Regions from separate parts of the Shewanella sp. M16 genome, predicted to be linked through region 1. Evidence: predicted binding sites of a transcription regulator. Region 1 holds the regulator's gene; each other region holds the start of a gene.
The links. Region 1 encodes sigma-54, which starts transcription at its own class of promoters, with help from an activator protein. Its sites were predicted from a motif close to GTTGGCACGNNNNTNGNNT; they were not measured.
Positions count from the first base shown of each region.

Region 2: the regulator sigma-54 is predicted to act here: its motif matches at 2,211-2,229, upstream of flgB (flagellar basal body rod protein FlgB).
Region 3: the regulator sigma-54 is predicted to act here: its motif matches at 2,749-2,767, upstream of glnA (glutamate--ammonia ligase).
Region 4: the regulator sigma-54 is predicted to act here: its motif matches at 2,365-2,383, upstream of KFE26_RS07240 (DUF3192 domain-containing protein).

Region 1 is NZ_JAGTUL010000009.1:125,618-129,807, forward strand. Features, by position in the region: gene KFE26_RS08320 (HPr family phosphocarrier protein) at 1-36, opposite strand, end outside; gene rapZ (RNase adapter RapZ) at 23-877, opposite strand; gene ptsN (PTS IIA-like nitrogen regulatory protein PtsN) at 874-1,317, opposite strand; gene hpf (ribosome hibernation promoting factor) at 1,320-1,607, opposite strand; gene KFE26_RS08340 (RNA polymerase factor sigma-54) at 1,636-3,114, opposite strand; gene lptB (LPS export ABC transporter ATP-binding protein) at 3,222-3,953, opposite strand; gene lptA (lipopolysaccharide transport periplasmic protein LptA) at 3,950-4,190, opposite strand, start outside.
Region 2 is NZ_JAGTUL010000023.1:51,709-55,898, reverse strand. Features, by position in the region: gene flgA (flagellar basal body P-ring formation chaperone FlgA) at 1-51, opposite strand, end outside; gene KFE26_RS15600 (chemotaxis protein CheV) at 257-1,177, shown strand; gene KFE26_RS15595 (protein-glutamate O-methyltransferase CheR) at 1,278-2,117, shown strand; gene flgB (flagellar basal body rod protein FlgB) at 2,261-2,665, shown strand; gene flgC (flagellar basal body rod protein FlgC) at 2,668-3,084, shown strand; gene flgD (flagellar hook assembly protein FlgD) at 3,109-3,879, shown strand; gene flgE (flagellar hook protein FlgE) at 3,962-4,190, shown strand, end outside.
Region 3 is NZ_JAGTUL010000011.1:80,135-84,324, forward strand. Features, by position in the region: gene KFE26_RS09650 (hypothetical protein) at 54-926, shown strand; gene glnA (glutamate--ammonia ligase) at 1,252-2,661, opposite strand; gene typA (translational GTPase TypA) at 3,672-4,190, shown strand, end outside.
Region 4 is NZ_JAGTUL010000008.1:30,671-34,860, reverse strand. Features, by position in the region: gene KFE26_RS07255 (DUF962 domain-containing protein) at 568-873, opposite strand; gene KFE26_RS07250 (GNAT family N-acetyltransferase) at 866-1,504, opposite strand; gene KFE26_RS07245 (DUF2789 domain-containing protein) at 1,655-1,888, shown strand; gene KFE26_RS07240 (DUF3192 domain-containing protein) at 1,900-2,307, opposite strand; gene KFE26_RS07235 (hypothetical protein) at 2,472-2,855, shown strand; gene KFE26_RS07230 (Zn-ribbon-containing protein) at 2,855-3,628, shown strand; gene syd (SecY-interacting protein) at 3,724-4,190, opposite strand, start outside.

The DNA.
Region 1 (4,190 bases):
ATTACAGATAGTTATCTGACGTTCAAGCTTTGGCATTGTTGAGCTCTCGATGACGGGCATAAACTTTATGTTTACCGTTACTAAAGCGTTTTGCCAATTGCTCTGCGACGTAAACCGATCTGTGCTGTCCACCTGTGCAGCCAATGGCCACAGTTAAATAACTGCGATTGTTACGCTCGAGGTGCGGCAGCCAAGTCTCCAGTAAATTTTCGATTTGCCAGATGAACTTATTGACCAGTGGTTGGCGATTTAAGAACTCAGCTACGGGTTCATCTAAGCCAGTCAATGGCCGCAGCGCCAGCTCCCAGTGGGGATTGGGCAGAAAGCGCACATCGAACATAAAGTCGGCTTCGGTGGGCATTCCGTGCTTAAAGCCAAAGGACTCGAAGTTGATCACGAGTTCTTTATCGACACTACCAAGGAGAATTTGTCTGACTTGGTCACTTAAATCATAGATATTCAAATTCGACGTATCTATGTAGTGATCGACCAGTTTTGACATAGGCTCGAGCAGTTTTCCCTCCAGCTTTATCGCTTCTTGCAAAGAGACTCGGCTCTTCGACAAAGGATGCAAACGACGGGTTTCGCTGTAACGCTTGAGCAGAATTTTATCGCTGGAGTTAAGGAAGAAGCTCGTTAACTCAGTATCTGGTGGTAGGCTAGCGAGTTGTTTCACTAAGACCTTATCCTGCTCAGGCATGTTACGCACGTCGACACTGATGGCGACGAGATCGTTACTGCCTTTGAGTTGCTCAAGCAAACTGCCAATCAATGGCAAGGGAAGGTTATCGACACAATAATAGCCGAGATCTTCGAGTACCCTAAGGGCGACAGATTTGCCTGAGCCTGAGCGGCCCGACACTATGACCAGTTTCATCCAGTGATTACCTGATAGAGTTCCGTTTCATCATGCGTCTTGCGTAATTGCTTTAATATTTGCTTGTCGCTCAGCTTTTCGGCCATGCAAGACAAGGTACTTAAGTGCTGCTGACATTGGTCTGCAGGCACCAGTAGTGCAAATAAAATATCAACAGGTTGCTTATCGATAGCATCAAATGCTATCGGCTCTTCACACTTAATTAGTATGGCAATGGGCTGATCTATATCGGCTAGTCGACCATGTGGAATGGCGATGCCGTTACCTATACCTGTGCTCCCCATCTTTTCGCGCGCCACTAGGCTTTCGAATATCTCTTGAGATGAGAGGGTCGGGTACTGGGCAGCGACTAAGTCGCTGATGAGTTCCAGTACCTTTTTCTTGCTGCCCGGAGTGGCGCAGGTAGTGCACTCCGGCCGCAGTATGGTACAAAGTTCCATTATTAGTGTTTTGTTAACTTCTCTTTGTGTTTAATAACCTGACGGTCAAGCTTGTCAATCAGGGCGTCTATAGCGGCATACATGTCAGCATGCTCTGAAGTAGCAAAAACTTCACCACCTATGAGGTTTATTCTCGCTTCGGCAATCTGTTGCATTTTCTCAACATTGAGCACAACGTGCACATTATTGATCTGTTCGAAATGGCGTTCAAGTTTTGAAAACTTTTCTTCTACATATGCACGTAACGATTCGGTAATTTCGATATGGTGCCCACTTAGGTTTATTTGCATAGAAACGTCCTCCGATATCCACTGTAGGTTATAAACTTTTACGCTGATTAGAAGGTGGAATAAGCATAGCCTCTCGGTACTTCGCAATGGTTCTGCGGGCTACGTTGATCCCTTGTTCTGCCAGAAGTTGTGCCATCTTACTATCGCTTAATGGTTTTTTCTGGTTTTCCGCTGCCACCAGTTTCTTTATAAAGGCTCTGATTGCTGTGGATGAGCACTCACCACCATCGTCAGTACCGACGTGGCTAGAGAAGAAGTATTTTAGTTCAAAAAGTCCCTTAGGGGTATGCATGTATTTTTGAGTTGTGACCCGTGAGATGGTGGACTCATGCATTTCTACCGCTTCGGCAATATCGTTAAGCACCATAGGCTTCATGGCTTCTTCACCGTACTCAAAGAAACCTTGCTGATATTGCACTATGCAATTAGCAACTTTAAGCAAAGTATCGTTACGGCTTTCTAGGCTCTTAATAAACCATTTAGCCTCTTGCAGATGGCCGCGAATAAATTGGCTATCGGCTTGGTTTTTGGTACTGCGTGCCATAGAAGCATAATGTTGATTTACATTGATTTTGGGCATGCAGTCAGGATTAAGCTCAACAACCCAGCGGCCATTTTTCTTCGACACAGACACATCTGGGATAACGTATTCGTCATTATTGGGCGTGATCAACAAACCTGGGCGAGGATTGAGGGTTTGGATAAGTGCTATACCATCCCTTAATTCATCTTCTTTTAATTTAGTCTTACGCATCAATAACCTAAAGTCTCGGGCGGCGATCAGATCTAAATGATCTTTGATCAGCATACGGGCGTTTTCTAGGTTGGGAGTATCAGCGGCGAAATGCGACAGTTGGATCAGCAGGCATTCACTTAAATCGCGGGCGGCAACGCCTATGGGATCAAAATGCTGAATACGCTTGAGTACGGCTTCGACTTCGTCAAGCTCAACTTCAGGATTGCCCATGGCTTCGAGAATTTCTTCAGTGCTTTGGGTGAGATAGCCCTGATCGTCGATGGCATCAATAATGGCGGTGGCAATGGCTAAATCGGTTTCAGAAAACGGCGTGAGGTTTTTTTGCCATTCTAAGTGTTCGTACAACCCTTCACTGGTCTCGCCTTGGAAGGGCATATCGTCTTCACGACTGCCGCCGGGGCCTGAGTTTGGGGAGGCGGTAAACACTTCATCCCATGTGGTGTCCATGGGGAGCTCATCGGGCATGGATTCTTTGGTTAGCGACTCTGCCGTGTCTATGGTGGAGCTGTCTTTTTCTGGTGGCAGAGTGCTAGATTCACTGAAATCCGTATCGGATAGCGTTTGGTTTACAGGGTTTTTAGTGGCGTCGAATTGATCCTCTTCCAGCTCGAGAAGGGGATTAGAATCTAATGCTTGCTGGATCTCTTGCTGCAGTTCTAATGACGACAGTTGCAACAGACGTATAGCCTGTTGTAGTTGTGGCGTCATGGTTAACTGTTGACCCAGTTTGAGCTGGAGTGACGCTTTCATGTTACCGCTGATCCCTACGTTATTATTGTTGGATGAGGTCGCTTATTATTATCTTGAGTGAAGCCCAATGGCGGTATAAATTGCCTCCATTGGCTTCGCTCGATTAACTATAGCCTGAATTGTTCACCTAAGTACACAGCCCTAACTTGCTGATTGTCTAAGATCTCTGCTGGAGTTCCTTCGGCAATCAGGTTTCCGTGACTCACAATATAAGCATGTTCACATACATCTAATGTCTCGCGGACATTATGGTCTGTGATCAGTACGCCAAGGCCGCGACTTTTGAGTTGTTCGATAATCTTCTTGATGTCGATAACCGAAATAGGATCGACGCCGGCAAACGGTTCATCGAGCAAAATGAACTTAGGATTAGCGGCTAAAGCCCGCGCAATTTCGACGCGACGACGTTCGCCACCCGACAATGACATGCCTTGGCTGTCACGGATGTGGGTGATATGAAACTCTTCGAGCAGATGTTCTAGTTCTTCTTCTCGTTCTTCGTTTTTAAGTTCTTTACGAGTTTGCAGTACGGCCATGATGTTGTCATGAACAGTTAGCTTACGAAAGATACTGGCTTCCTGCGGTAAGTAACCTATGCCTTTGCGGGCACGCAGATGCATAGGATCTGCGGTTAAATCATCATCGTCGATAAAGATATGTCCCTTATCGCTCTTCACTAGCCCGACAACCATGTAAAAGGTCGTGGTTTTACCTGCACCGTTTGGACCGAGTAGGCCAACGACTTGACCGGTTTTTACCGTCAGACTGACGTCTTTAACCACTTGGCGACTCTTGTAACTTTTCGCCAGATTTTGTGCTCTTAAGGTGATTTGGGTCATTTAGAGTCCTGCTTTTTTACAGGTTTATCCGCCGGAGCGTCTGATTTAGCATCATCTTGATAGTTTTCAGGCTGAATAATAGTGATCACGCGATCGTCACCACTGCCAGTACTCTCGGCCATCAATTTCTGTTGAATCATGTTATAGCGGATTAAATTGCCTGTAACTTGGCTACCCGCTTGATCTAATGACGCCATACCTTTCAGCGTTAAGGTGCGGCTTGCCATATCGTAACGA
Region 2 (4,190 bases), on a different contig from region 1:
GGGTATGAAGAGGGTGAAAAGACTAAAAAAACAGACTAAATTTACTTTCATAATGAAGAGACTAGCTTGTAACGCCAGAATGCACCTATACTTTTATTAAGTTCGAAGCTGACCACTGTAATAATAATTTGCATCACTGTCAGAAGATTGACTCAGTTTCGACTATGTTTATCGATAGATAAGACGTAAGCAATTAATATGCCTATACTCAACTGAGTTATAGGGCCGAACATAAACAGAACAACAAGGCAGAGTTATGTCGAGTATTCTTGATTCAGTCAACAAACGAACCCAGCTCGTTGGACAAAACCGTTTAGAATTGCTGCTTTTTAAATTAAACGGTCGTCAACGGTTTGGGATTAACGTGTTTAAGGTGAAAGAAGTACTGCAGTGTCCACCACTGACCACTTTGCCTAAACTTAATCCTTATGTGAAGGGTGTTGCTCATATTCGTGGAACAACCATTTCAGTGATTGATTTGAGTGCGGCAACAGGGGGAAAACCTTTAGCAAGCACTGAAAACTGTTTCATCATTATTTCTGAATATAACCGCAGTGTTCAAGGCTTCTTGGTCAGTTCTGTTGAGCGGATCATTAACATGAATTGGGAAGCGATTATGCCTCCGCCGCAAGGTGCTGGCCGTTATTCTTATCTGACAGCTGTGACTGAAATTGAAGGTGAATTAGTTGAAATTCTCGATGTGGAAAAAATCTTAGATGAGATTTCACCGGTTAAAACGGCTATCAGTGAAGAAGCCAATGAAAAACTGACCCTCGACAGAACTCAGCATTACCATATTATGGTTATTGATGATTCTGCCGTGGCGCGTAAACAAATTATTCGTTCACTCGAGTCATTGAATTTACAAATTGATACCGCAAAAGATGGTCGCGAAGCATTAGATAAGCTTAAAGAGATCGCCAAAGAGATGGATAATGTGGCCGATGAGATCCCCCTCATTATCTCTGATATTGAGATGCCTGAAATGGATGGCTACACCCTGACCGCTGAAATCCGAGATGATCCTAAGCTTAAGCATATTAAAGTGGTACTGCATACTTCGTTAAGTGGTGTATTCAATCAGGCAATGGTTCAAAAAGTGGGGGCTAATGACTTTATCGCTAAGTTTAATCCCGACGAACTGGCCGCTGCTGTGAATAAGCATTTAAGTTTGTAATTGATGTAGGTTAGTACCTAGATACGCCTTACGCTATAATCTCGACTTTATAACATGATGGTTTCGCACTGATTTTGGTGCTTGCTATAGGATTTAGGATGTGAATGTGCCAAATAAATCACTCGCTGAGGCTGAATATAATCAATTTAGGTTGTTCTTAGAGCAACACAGCGGCATCGTACTGGGTGAAAATAAGCAATATCTTGTGCGCAGTCGTCTTGCTCCTTTGATGGGCAAATATAACCTGCCATCCTTATCTGATGTGGTTAAGCATTCGATGAAGCCTACTGAGCGTGCGCTCAGAGCTGAAGTGATCGATGCTATGACGACCAATGAAACCCTTTGGTTCCGTGATCGTTATCCATTTGAGTTGTTGAATAATGTCCTACTACCTGAATACAGTCGTCTGGGGCGTCCGCTTAAAATTTGGTCTGCGGCTTGCTCGTCAGGCCAAGAGCCATACTCATTGGCTATGACTATTCTTGAGTATCAACAGAAGAAGCCTGGTGCCTTGGCTGGTAGTGCTTCTATTCAAGCAACGGATTTATCTCCTTCCATGTTGGAACGTTGCAAAAATGCCGAGTACGATAGTTTGGCATTAGCGCGTGGTTTATCTGAAGAACGTAAGCGTCAGTTTTTTGATGCATTACCTTCAGGCAATATGAAGTTAAAGGACAATGTGAAGCGGTTGGTGAACTTTAGAGCGCATAATTTACTCGAGAGTTATAGTCTGCTTGGCAAGTTCGACATTATCTTTTGCCGCAATGTGCTGATTTATTTTGCACCAGAGGCAAAGGCAAAAATTTTGCGGCAATTCGCTGCCGCTCTCAATCCCAAAGGGATTTTATTTCTCGGTGCATCAGAATCTATCGCTGGTTTAACGGACGAGTTTGATATGGTTCGTTGTAACCCTGGCATTTATTACCAGAAAAAGACTTAACTCAGCCGCTCTAAAGAAAATTACCGACAATTGTCGGTAATTTTTTACCCATCACTTGCTCATCCTTGTTGTTATTCTCAAAATTTTCCTGATGTTGGCACATGAATTGCTTTATTTTCGTGAGAACACGAGGAGGCAATTTTATGGCGATCAATTTTGATAATGCACTGGGTGTGCATCAATACACTCTCGGTATTAGAGCGCAGCGGGCTGAAGTCATTTCAAGCAATATCGCTAACGCAGATACGCCACATTACAAAGCCCGCGATGTTGATTTTTCTGCGGCAATGCAGGCCGCTCGAGGCCAACAGCAGCAGCGAAATAGTCTTGAAATGCAAGAGCCAGATAAGCATTTTGGGCTTGCGGAGTTGACTGGGCAATTTGTTAAGTTCCGTGTGCCAAATCAACCCGATACCGGTGATGGTAATACTGTTGATATCCAACAGGAACAATCGGCATTCATGCAAAATGCACTTGAATATCAAATGTCGCTAGGTTTTTTAGACAGTAAGTTTAGTGGCATGAAGAAAGCGTTGAGAGGGGATTAATCATGAGTTTATTTAGCATATTTGATGTTGCTGGCTCGGGAATGTCTGCTCAATCGGTCAGGCTAAACACCACCGCGAGCAACATAGCCAACGCGGATTCCGTCTCGAGTAGTGTAGATAAGACCTATCGTTCTCGTCATCCCATTTTTGAAGCCGAAATGGCTAAGGCCCAAAGTCAGCAACAAGCCTCTCAAGGTGTAGCTGTAAAAGGCATTGTAGAAAGTGATAAACCACTACTGAAAGAATACTCGCCCGATCATCCAATGGCGGATGCGGACGGCTTTATTTATAAACCGAATGTTAATGTCATGGAAGAAATGGCAGATATGATTTCTGCTTCGCGCTCATATCAAATGAATGTTCAAGTCGCTGAAGCAGCTAAGTCTATGCTGCAACAAACACTTGGGATGGGTAAATAACATGTGTTACTTAGGAGGTAAGCTGTGAGCCTCATTAATCAAATTAACCAAGCGTCGGCGCAGACGGCTCAAAATAAGAGTCAGCCAAATGCCGTTACGACGAATTCATCAACCAGCTCAACGGGTAATCCGTTTCTTGATGGCATACGTTTGCCAAAAGAGTCAATAGTACCGGAAGCAAAAAGCCAGCAGTTAACTCAAGATGACTTTTTCTCGTTATTAAGCCAACAGTTATCGATGCAAGATCCCTTTAAGCCCGTCGACAACGACCAAATGATTGCGCAGATGGCATCATTCTCGACGGTTGATGGTATTACTAAGTTGAATAAGGAAATCGTTAATTTAAACGGTGTTATGACATCAAGCCAAGCATTACAGGCATCAGGACTTGTTGGTCGCAAGGTGTTGATCCCAACTGATACAGGTAACATTTCAGCTGAAAGCCCAACAATAAAAGGTGTGATTAGCACGCCAGCTAAAATTCCTGAAGTTACTGTACGTGTTGAGGATGAGAAAGGCCAAGTTGTGACCACCTTTAAAGTTGATGGCAGTAAGGGGGGCAATGTCGATGTTAACTGGGATGGCCTCGATAAAGATGGAAACCCTGTAACCACAGGTAACTATACGATCAAGGCGAGTGGTTTAGTGGATGGGAAATCCCAAGAATTGCCAGTCTCGACCTATGCTCATGTGACCAGCGTTTCTCTCGGTACGGCCAGTACTGGCGCGATTCTTAACTTGAGAGGCGGTATGGGCATCAAGTTAACCGATGTGTTAGCTGTGTCTGAAACCTAAGTTTGCATAAAAGAATTTTTGCAGTATCCGAATTGAGCGTAAGTTGCTCATAAATGAATTGAGTCAAGTGTAGAGGTGAATTATGTCGTTTAACATTGCATTGAGTGGCATTTCTGCCGCGCAGAAAGATTTAAACACTACGGCGAATAACATTGCTAATGCGAACACCATTGGCTTTAAAGAGTCCCGTGCTGAATTTGCGGATGTTTACGCTAATTCTATTTTTTCAAATGCTAAAACTGCTGTCGGTGGTGGTGTTGCTACGAGTCAAGTGGCACAGCAATTCCATCAAGGTAGCTTACAGTTGACGA
Region 3 (4,190 bases), on a different contig from region 1:
GGGTAGGTTAACGATGACCGTGCAGTCCGTGGGTACAGCAAAGGAATAGCTATATGAATAAGAGAGCAGCGCCGCAGCAGTCGGCGTCGACAGAGCAAGAGACACAACCGTTGGACGACAGTCGGTATGAAGACCTGCCGCGCAGTGAGTTCCTGCAATTACCCAAAGAGGAGCAAGACCGGCTCAATAAGCTACGTCAGCAGCGGGTGCGTGAGGCGCCCACGCTTTATGAGTGGGATATTAAGGTAGCGACTGTGTATGGTCTATTTTGGTTAACCTTCCTGATCCCGTGTGGTTGCGTAGCACTTATAGGGTGCTATTTGCTATCTGGCGATACTAGCTTGGGTATAGGGTTAATCATCATGGCTTTAATTATGTGCTTATCTGCTCGTTACCTCTGGTTTGCAGACAAACAGTACCATTATCGGCTCACCTCCGAGGGTTTAGTTACCACCTATCATGACGCGATTCCGGATGCAGCCTACGCGGTAGTGCGTGGGCTGGCTTGGTTTGGGGTGGTGGTTTGTATTGTCGGGGTGGCCTTTTTAGGCCCGGCCGCCTTGGTCGGTGCAGGAAGTTTTGCCGTGATGGCATTTTTCTTTACTGGTTTTAAAAATGTAGAGACTACTTACGAGAGTCCTATAAAAAATGGGCATCGTCATTTGATTAAGGTAACGCGGAATCGTCCATTTATTGCCTGCCAATCGGATATACGAACAATGGGCTTACGCGCAAGCATTCGTCTTCATTGCCCATTGGATAAGATGCACATTATCTTGTCATTGCTGATGACGCAGTTACCTGATTCTGAAATCCGTGTATTTAAAAATGAGCGCGTGTTAGATGGCGTACCATTTGCGTCATTTGAGTCAGGCAAACCAGCCCAACTATCAGATTTTGCCCCTGACAATCCCCAGCCTAGTTGAATAAAGCGTGGACACTTAACAATAATGGCGCTGTAGTTGCCGCGGCAACAGCAACAATAGAGATGGATGGTTAAAAACTGATCTAAATTAAACGAGGGTGCGGCATAAAACCACCTATATAGTCGGAAGTTAACTGGCGTGCCTTCTCTGAATGATAAAAGAGTGGTTGGCGATGATGCCTATTTAGAGAACAACGCGACGATTGAATCTGAATAAAAGTTGTATATACCTTCAAAATACAAAAAGCCCCGATAGCGTTGCTATCGAGGCTTTTATATTTTCTGTATCAATTACATAAAGCGAGCCGGTTGTATAGCGCTAGCCATTACAGGCTGTAGTACATTTCAAACTCAAGTGGGTGAGTTGTACGTGCTACGCGCTCAGCTTCTGCTGTTTTCAGTACGATATAAGATTGGATGAAATCTTCACTGAACACGCCGCCTTTTGTCAGGAACTCATGGTCAGCTTGCAGATTTTCAAGGGCGTTTTCTAATGACGTTGCCACTTGTGGGATTTCAGCCGCTTCTTCTGGAGGCAGATCGTACAGATCTTTGTCCATCGCTTCACCTGGGTGGATCTTGTTTTGGATACCGTCAAGACCCGCCATCAGCAGCGCTGCGAAACCTAAGTATGGGTTTGCATGTGGATCAGGGAAACGTGCTTCGATACGACGGCCTTTAGGGCTTGGTACCACTGGAATACGGATTGATGCAGAGCGGTTACGGGCAGAGTAGGCCAACATAACAGGTGCTTCAAAGTGTGGCACTAAACGCTTGTAAGAGTTCGTGCTTGGGTTAGTGAAAGCGTTCAGCGCGCGAGCGTGCTTGATGATACCACCTATGTAGTACAGAGCCGTTTCACTTAAACCTGCGTATTTGTCGCCAGCGAACAAGTTAACACCGTCTTTCGCCAGAGATTGGTGAACGTGCATGCCGCTACCGTTGTCACCAACGATGGGTTTAGGCATGAAAGTCGCCGTCTTACCGTAAGCGTGTGCCATGTTGTGCACTACGTACTTCAGAATCTGGATTTCATCCGCTTTCTTAGTCAAGGTGTTGAAGCGAGTTGCGATTTCGTTTTGACCTGCAGTCGCCACTTCATGGTGATGCGCTTCAACCACTTGGCCCATTTCTTCTAACACTAAACACATAGCGCTACGTAGGTCTTGTGATGAGTCAACCGGTGCAACTGGGAAGTAACCGCCTTTAACAAATGGACGGTGACCTGTGTTGCCGCCTTCGTAGCTAGTGCCTGAGTTCCAAGCCGCTTCTTTAGCGTCGATCTTAACGAAACAACCTGACATGTCAGTACCGAAACGGACATCGTCAAATAGGAAGAATTCTGGTTCTGGTCCAATCAATACAGTATCAGCGATACCAGTAGAGATCAGGTAAGCTTCTGCTTTTTTGGCAATTGAGCGTGGGTCACGGTCGTAACCTGTCATAGTACCGGGTTCAAGAATGTCACAACGGATCAGCGCTGTAGTTTCTTCGGTGAAAGGATCCAGTACGAATGTCGTTGGATCTGGCATCAGTACCATGTCTGATTCGTTAATGCCTTTCCAACCTGCGATAGAAGAACCGTCAAACATTTTGCCGTCTTCGAAGAAATCAGCATCTACCTGATGAGAAGGAATAGATACGTGCTGCTCTTTACCTTTAGTGTCGGTAAAACGTAAATCAACGAACTTAACTTCTAATTCTTCAAGTTGCTTTAAAACTGATTCAACTGACATTCTCAAGCCTCCGGTAGGGTAAAGGGATGCCCCTTCTATAATCTTTTAACTCAAGTGATTTATCTTGAGCCAAACTTACGAGCTATAAAGCGATATCCATGCCAATAATGTAACTTACTGATTAACATGGTTTAAAATCTTTGTTGCACTTAATTGGATTCGCGTGTGCACCATAATAGTGCTTTTGTCTGTGGCATTTTGGTGCATTACTCCATTTTGGTGCGCACTGAATTGATTCATGCAAACCTTAAGCTGGGATGCACAGCGATAACATGCACCGCTTATATGGCAATGAGATGGCAATGACACTTTGGCTTTCACTATCTCAGTAAGTACTGCCTCTGTGAAGCTCACACATACTTTCAGCGCCGATCGGGACTATTTACCACCGCATAACCGCCGCATAATTGTCATAAAACCACGCTAGTCTGTCCAACTATGCCACGCATTATCAATCCAATAGTGGTTTATTATCATATTATTAGGAAAGAGTTCGTTCTCATGTGCGAAATGTCTTTGCTGTTCACAGGCCAAGTGAAATCAGTGATGCGTAAAAAGGTATCCCGTGACAATGAAGTGAGTCTTAATGCCATCGGGTGTAAACGCCAACATGAACGTTAGATTAAGTGTGCCGCAGAATTTATTGCAGTGTGTTCACGTGGTAATTTCTCTGTGTCTAAGTCGATTTTGCTGATGCTTAAATCGACATTAGCAGTGCTAACATTGAATACGAAAAATAGCAAATTCAGCGGCTTAACTCGGATTTTTCCTACGAATATGGCAATTAAACAGAGCGTTAACTCTGGCTACAGAGGATTTTACTCAGTGGATGATTGACGGAAATTACCCAAGGATTGGCAGATTGTTTTATAAGTGTTCAAAAATAATCCTGTGCGCCAAGGCCGCTCTGGAGTAGAATGGCACGCTTTTTATTGTGGTAGATCGAGCTCGATCACCATAACGAATTACTGAAATATCCCTATTTTTGTTTGATGGTAAGAGGTTTATCCGTGCTAGAGAATTTACGTAACATCGCCATTATTGCACACGTTGACCATGGCAAAACGACCCTGGTAGACAAGTTGCTGTCACAGTCAGGCACCCTTGCAACCCGAGGAGAAGCCACTGAGCGGGTGATGGACTCCAACGATCTTGAAAAGGAACGTGGGATCACGATTCTGGCAAAGAATACTGCCATCAAGTGGAACGACTACCGTATTAACATCGTTGATACCCCAGGCCACGCCGATTTCGGTGGTGAGGTTGAGCGTGTTCTGTCTATGGTTGACTCAGTATTATTGCTGGTTGATGCCGTTGACGGTCCAATGCCACAAACTCGCTTCGTAACGAAGAAAGCGTTTGCTCAAGGCCTAAAGCCAATCGTTGTTATCAACAAAATTGACCGTCCAGGTGCACGCCCAGATTGGGTTATTGACCAAGTATTCGACCTGTTCGATAACTTAGGTGCAACTGACGAGCAGCTAGATTTCCCAATCGTTTACGCTTCTGCGTTAAACGGTTTTGCAACT
Region 4 (4,190 bases), on a different contig from region 1:
GCCTGTCACTTCCTATGACGTATTCCTATTGCATCCTGCAAAATTTATTTTCCATAGATTAGTACAAGCTGTTCACCCTTATACTTTATCCTTATCTCGACACATCCTGTTTCGAGTTCATGCTTAATCCTTAAGCGTGTCCTGTATTCTTCCTGAAATTCATCATCCTGACGATACAACTCACTGTCCCTAATCATCCTTGAAAAGCAATCCTGCTTTTCCTTAGCCTATCCCAAGCGAATGACAGTTTTCCTACCGTCAGCGATTTCAACCTTGAAATCTTAATTCGTTGCTTCTTGCGTCCCTTTGGCCTGTTTCGCTTTCCTTGCTATCCATTTGCTTTGGCCATGAGTGAATTCTACGTTAACCCTAACTTTTTTGTTCGGCTCAAAGAACGGACTACAAAATTAATTACGGACCAACCAAAGGAAAATAAATACAACCCAATGATTCTATTTAAAATTAAATGTCGCAGAACAAAAAACAATCAAAAAGAAAACATTATGTCCTACAACGTTTGTAAGCGATCTCTCACACGGGCATGGGCATCTCACTCTGGCAATTTTTTTAACGTTTAAAAAAGCGGCGGATCATCTGCGCAAACATCACCCAATCTGCCATCAAACTGTAAAAAGGATACTGAAATGTCGCGGGTCGATTCTTCTCAAATACGAAGTGTCCCACCCACGCAAAACCATAACCAACAATAGGAATGAACCAACATAGCCACCAGGCTTGTGAAACCAAGGCAATGCCAATCAGCAGCAGAACTAAACAACTGCCAACAAAGTGTAATTGCCGACAAATCGGGTGCTGGTGTTGGGATAAATAGAAAGGATAAAAATCGGCGAAACGTTTATAAGAGTTAGTCATCTTGTTGAACCGAATAGAATAAAAGTTGGCCATGAATACTGCCAATACTCAGCTCGCCTATGGATACAAAGTCATGCTGAGTAAACAGTTGCAAGTGGTTCTCCTGAGCGATAAACACACCAATGCCATCCAAATCAGGCTGCTCATCACACCAACTCACCACAGCTTGTACTAACTTATGTCCAAGTCCTTTGTGCTGTTCATTTGGTGCAAGAGCAATAAACTGCAAAATACCGCAGTGCTTACTGGGTAAAAGTTCAATAATACTGGACTCTTTGTTCATTAGCGCTTGAGTCGATTGCCAACCTGTACCTAACAACATCTTTAAGCGCCAATGCCAATAACGCCCTTCCCCTAAAGGCACTTCTTGAGTAACTACACAGGCTAACCCAAAGAGTCTTTCATGGTCGAATAAACCAATGAGGGCTTGTTTTTGTTGCCATAACGTATTGAGTTCTTCCCTGATTGCGGCGCGCAATTTTTGCTCATAAGCGGCTTTGTCTGAGGTAAAGAGTGAATCGACAAAAAAAGGATCATCATGGTAAGCGTTATAGAGAATAGAAGCGGCAATGCGTAAGTCTTCCGCGGTCAAATAGACTGCGCGGCAGTCCTCCAGAATTTCATTGTCCATCGTTAGCATTCCTTGACTTAGCTCACACTTTTTTATGCGTAACTGTTAATCTACCAAGGAAACTAAAAAGTGCAAATTTTAATCATAGATTGCATTTTTCAATCAGGCGCTTACTCTAAACGAAGGCACTATACTGAAAAGGAAATAATGATGGATACAACTCCAGTAGACTTAAGCCACTTGTTTGAGCAACTCGGTTTAGACAGTAGCGACGAGGCCATAGCGCAGTTTATTGCAACCCATGATATCGACCATCACATCCATTTAAGCCAAGCGCCCTTTTGGACCCCTGCCCAAAAGAGCTTTATCATTGAAGGTTTAGAAGCCGATGCCCTCTGGACTGAGCCCATTGAGCAATTAGACACTCAGCTACGTAAACGATAAGACTCGTTGGTTCAGATTTTACCGTAAGCCGTTTCACCCCAACCCACTAAGGCATTGTTGCTCAGCACGATAGGCGTGCATTCATCCTTAGTGGTTTTTCCATCGCCATTATTACGCTGGGTACGATAAAACAACACTAAGACTTCTTTATTGGCTTCACCTTGTTGAGCACTTTGTTGAATATAGGCTTCACTAAAATCAGCGGTGCCCATTAAGATTATCACTTGGTCTTTAGGCATGCCTAAGCTCAGCTTGGTTAAGTTAGTACGATTTTTATCCTGCACTTTCTCCCAAGATTCGCTGCTATCCCAGCCCGATTCTCCATCACCGACATTGACCACGCAGCCGCTAAGACCTAAGCTTGCGAGCCCTAAAAAAGTGATGGCGATAAGTTTGTTATTCAATTTATGGTTCATCATGTGACATCCTGTGTAATTATTATTGAAGCTTAATAAATGGTATTTCGGCTGGACAATAAGCAAAATAAATGCCACAAGACAACACACTGTTTTTAAATGAAAAAATTAATTATTATTTTAAAATTGGTTTAAACAATTCAACAAATTAAGGAATTTTGCTAATTATGAGTCCCCTTGACCAAGTATTAGCGGCCGCACGTTCGCTCGAAGCTTGCGGTAAAGTACCGAGCCTTGCCTTAATTAAAACCCGTTTAGGTAGTAGCCTACCTTTACCGATATTAATCCAAGGCTTGCAACAATTTAAATCTATGCCTAAGGCGGATCGCGAGCGTTTAGCTGAGTTGCAAACTATCAGCCCTACAACTGACGTTCCCGCAACTAACGATACCTTAACCCTTGCAATGCTCGCCGAGCGCCTGCAGATGCAACAGGCGTATTTTGAACGTCATGCTGAGCAGCAAAAAACAGAAATAATGCAATTAAAAAACGAACTGCTTGAACTTAAACAACGCATCAACTTATTAGAAAGCCAAGGAAAAACAGCTTAATGTTTGTCACTGAACTGCGCTTCGAATGCTTCGCCGACACCACGATATCTGCCGCCGAGAAGGCCATTAATCAGCTCCTTGAAGCCTATCGAGCTAATGGCCAAATCTTAGGGCGAGAATTTGCGGTCGCCTTTAATGACGGTGAGTTTAGAGTGCGTTTATTGATGCCAGAGAAAAGCAGTTTAGCGCACAAATATCACAGCCCTTGGGTCAAAAAAGCCTTAGTAGAATTAACCGACGCTAAACTACTCGCGCCGCGGGAAAAGTTTATTGGTCAGGATATCAATTCTGAAGTAAGTAATACCGAAACACCCAGCTGGCAACTGCTATACACCAGTTTTGTGCATATGTGCTCGCCCCTACGCAGCGGCGACAATTTATTGCCCATTCCCCTGTACCGTATACCCGCAACCTTTAATGGCGATCATAAACGTATTATCCGTTGGCAGAGCGAATGGCAAGCCTGCGACGAGCTGCAAATGGCGGCGGCCACTAAGGCAGAATTTGCCGCGCTAGAGGAATTATCGAGTCCTGACAGTGATTTATTTCGCAGAGGTTGGGATTTGCGCGGTCGTATCGAATATCTCACTCAGATCCCGACCTATTACTACTTATATCGCGTTGGCGGCCAAGATTTAGCCACAGAAAAAACGCGACCTTGCCCACGTTGTGGCAGTCATGATTGGAAACTCGATGAACCTTTATTGGATATGTTCCATTTTCGCTGCGAGCCTTGCCGCATAGTGTCGAATCTGTCTTGGGATCATCAATAACACCTGTTTATCCCCTTGCAGAACTCAACCTAAGATAAGCCACGCTTAGGTTGAGTTAATACTTAGGTTGATAATAAAAATGTCGCTCACAGAAGTTAACGTTTACCGAAAAGGTTTTGCCACATACGTTTAAAACTGGCGAAAATACCAGGATGTTCTAATGCGGGCATAGGTAATTCTTCATGTTTAACGGGTGGTGCTATCCGTGGCGATAATGCTTCGATAAACGCAGTCAAACTCGAGGACAATTGCTCAGATTGCACTTCACCAGGGATTTCAATCCATACGCTACCATCACTGTTATTGATGGTGAGCATTTTATCTCCCTCATCTAACAGACCGATAAACCAAGTCGGTGACTGCTTCAGTTTTTTCTTCATCATCAGATGACCAATCAAGTTTTGTTGCAGGCAGTTAAAATCGTCATCATTCCAGACTTGCAGTAACTCCCCAGTGCCCCACTTAGAGTCAAATAATACTGGGGCGGAGAAATAATGACCGTAAAAATCATTGATCTCTGGCCATAAAGTTAACTCCAGTGCATGCTCTACATTGGCGAAAC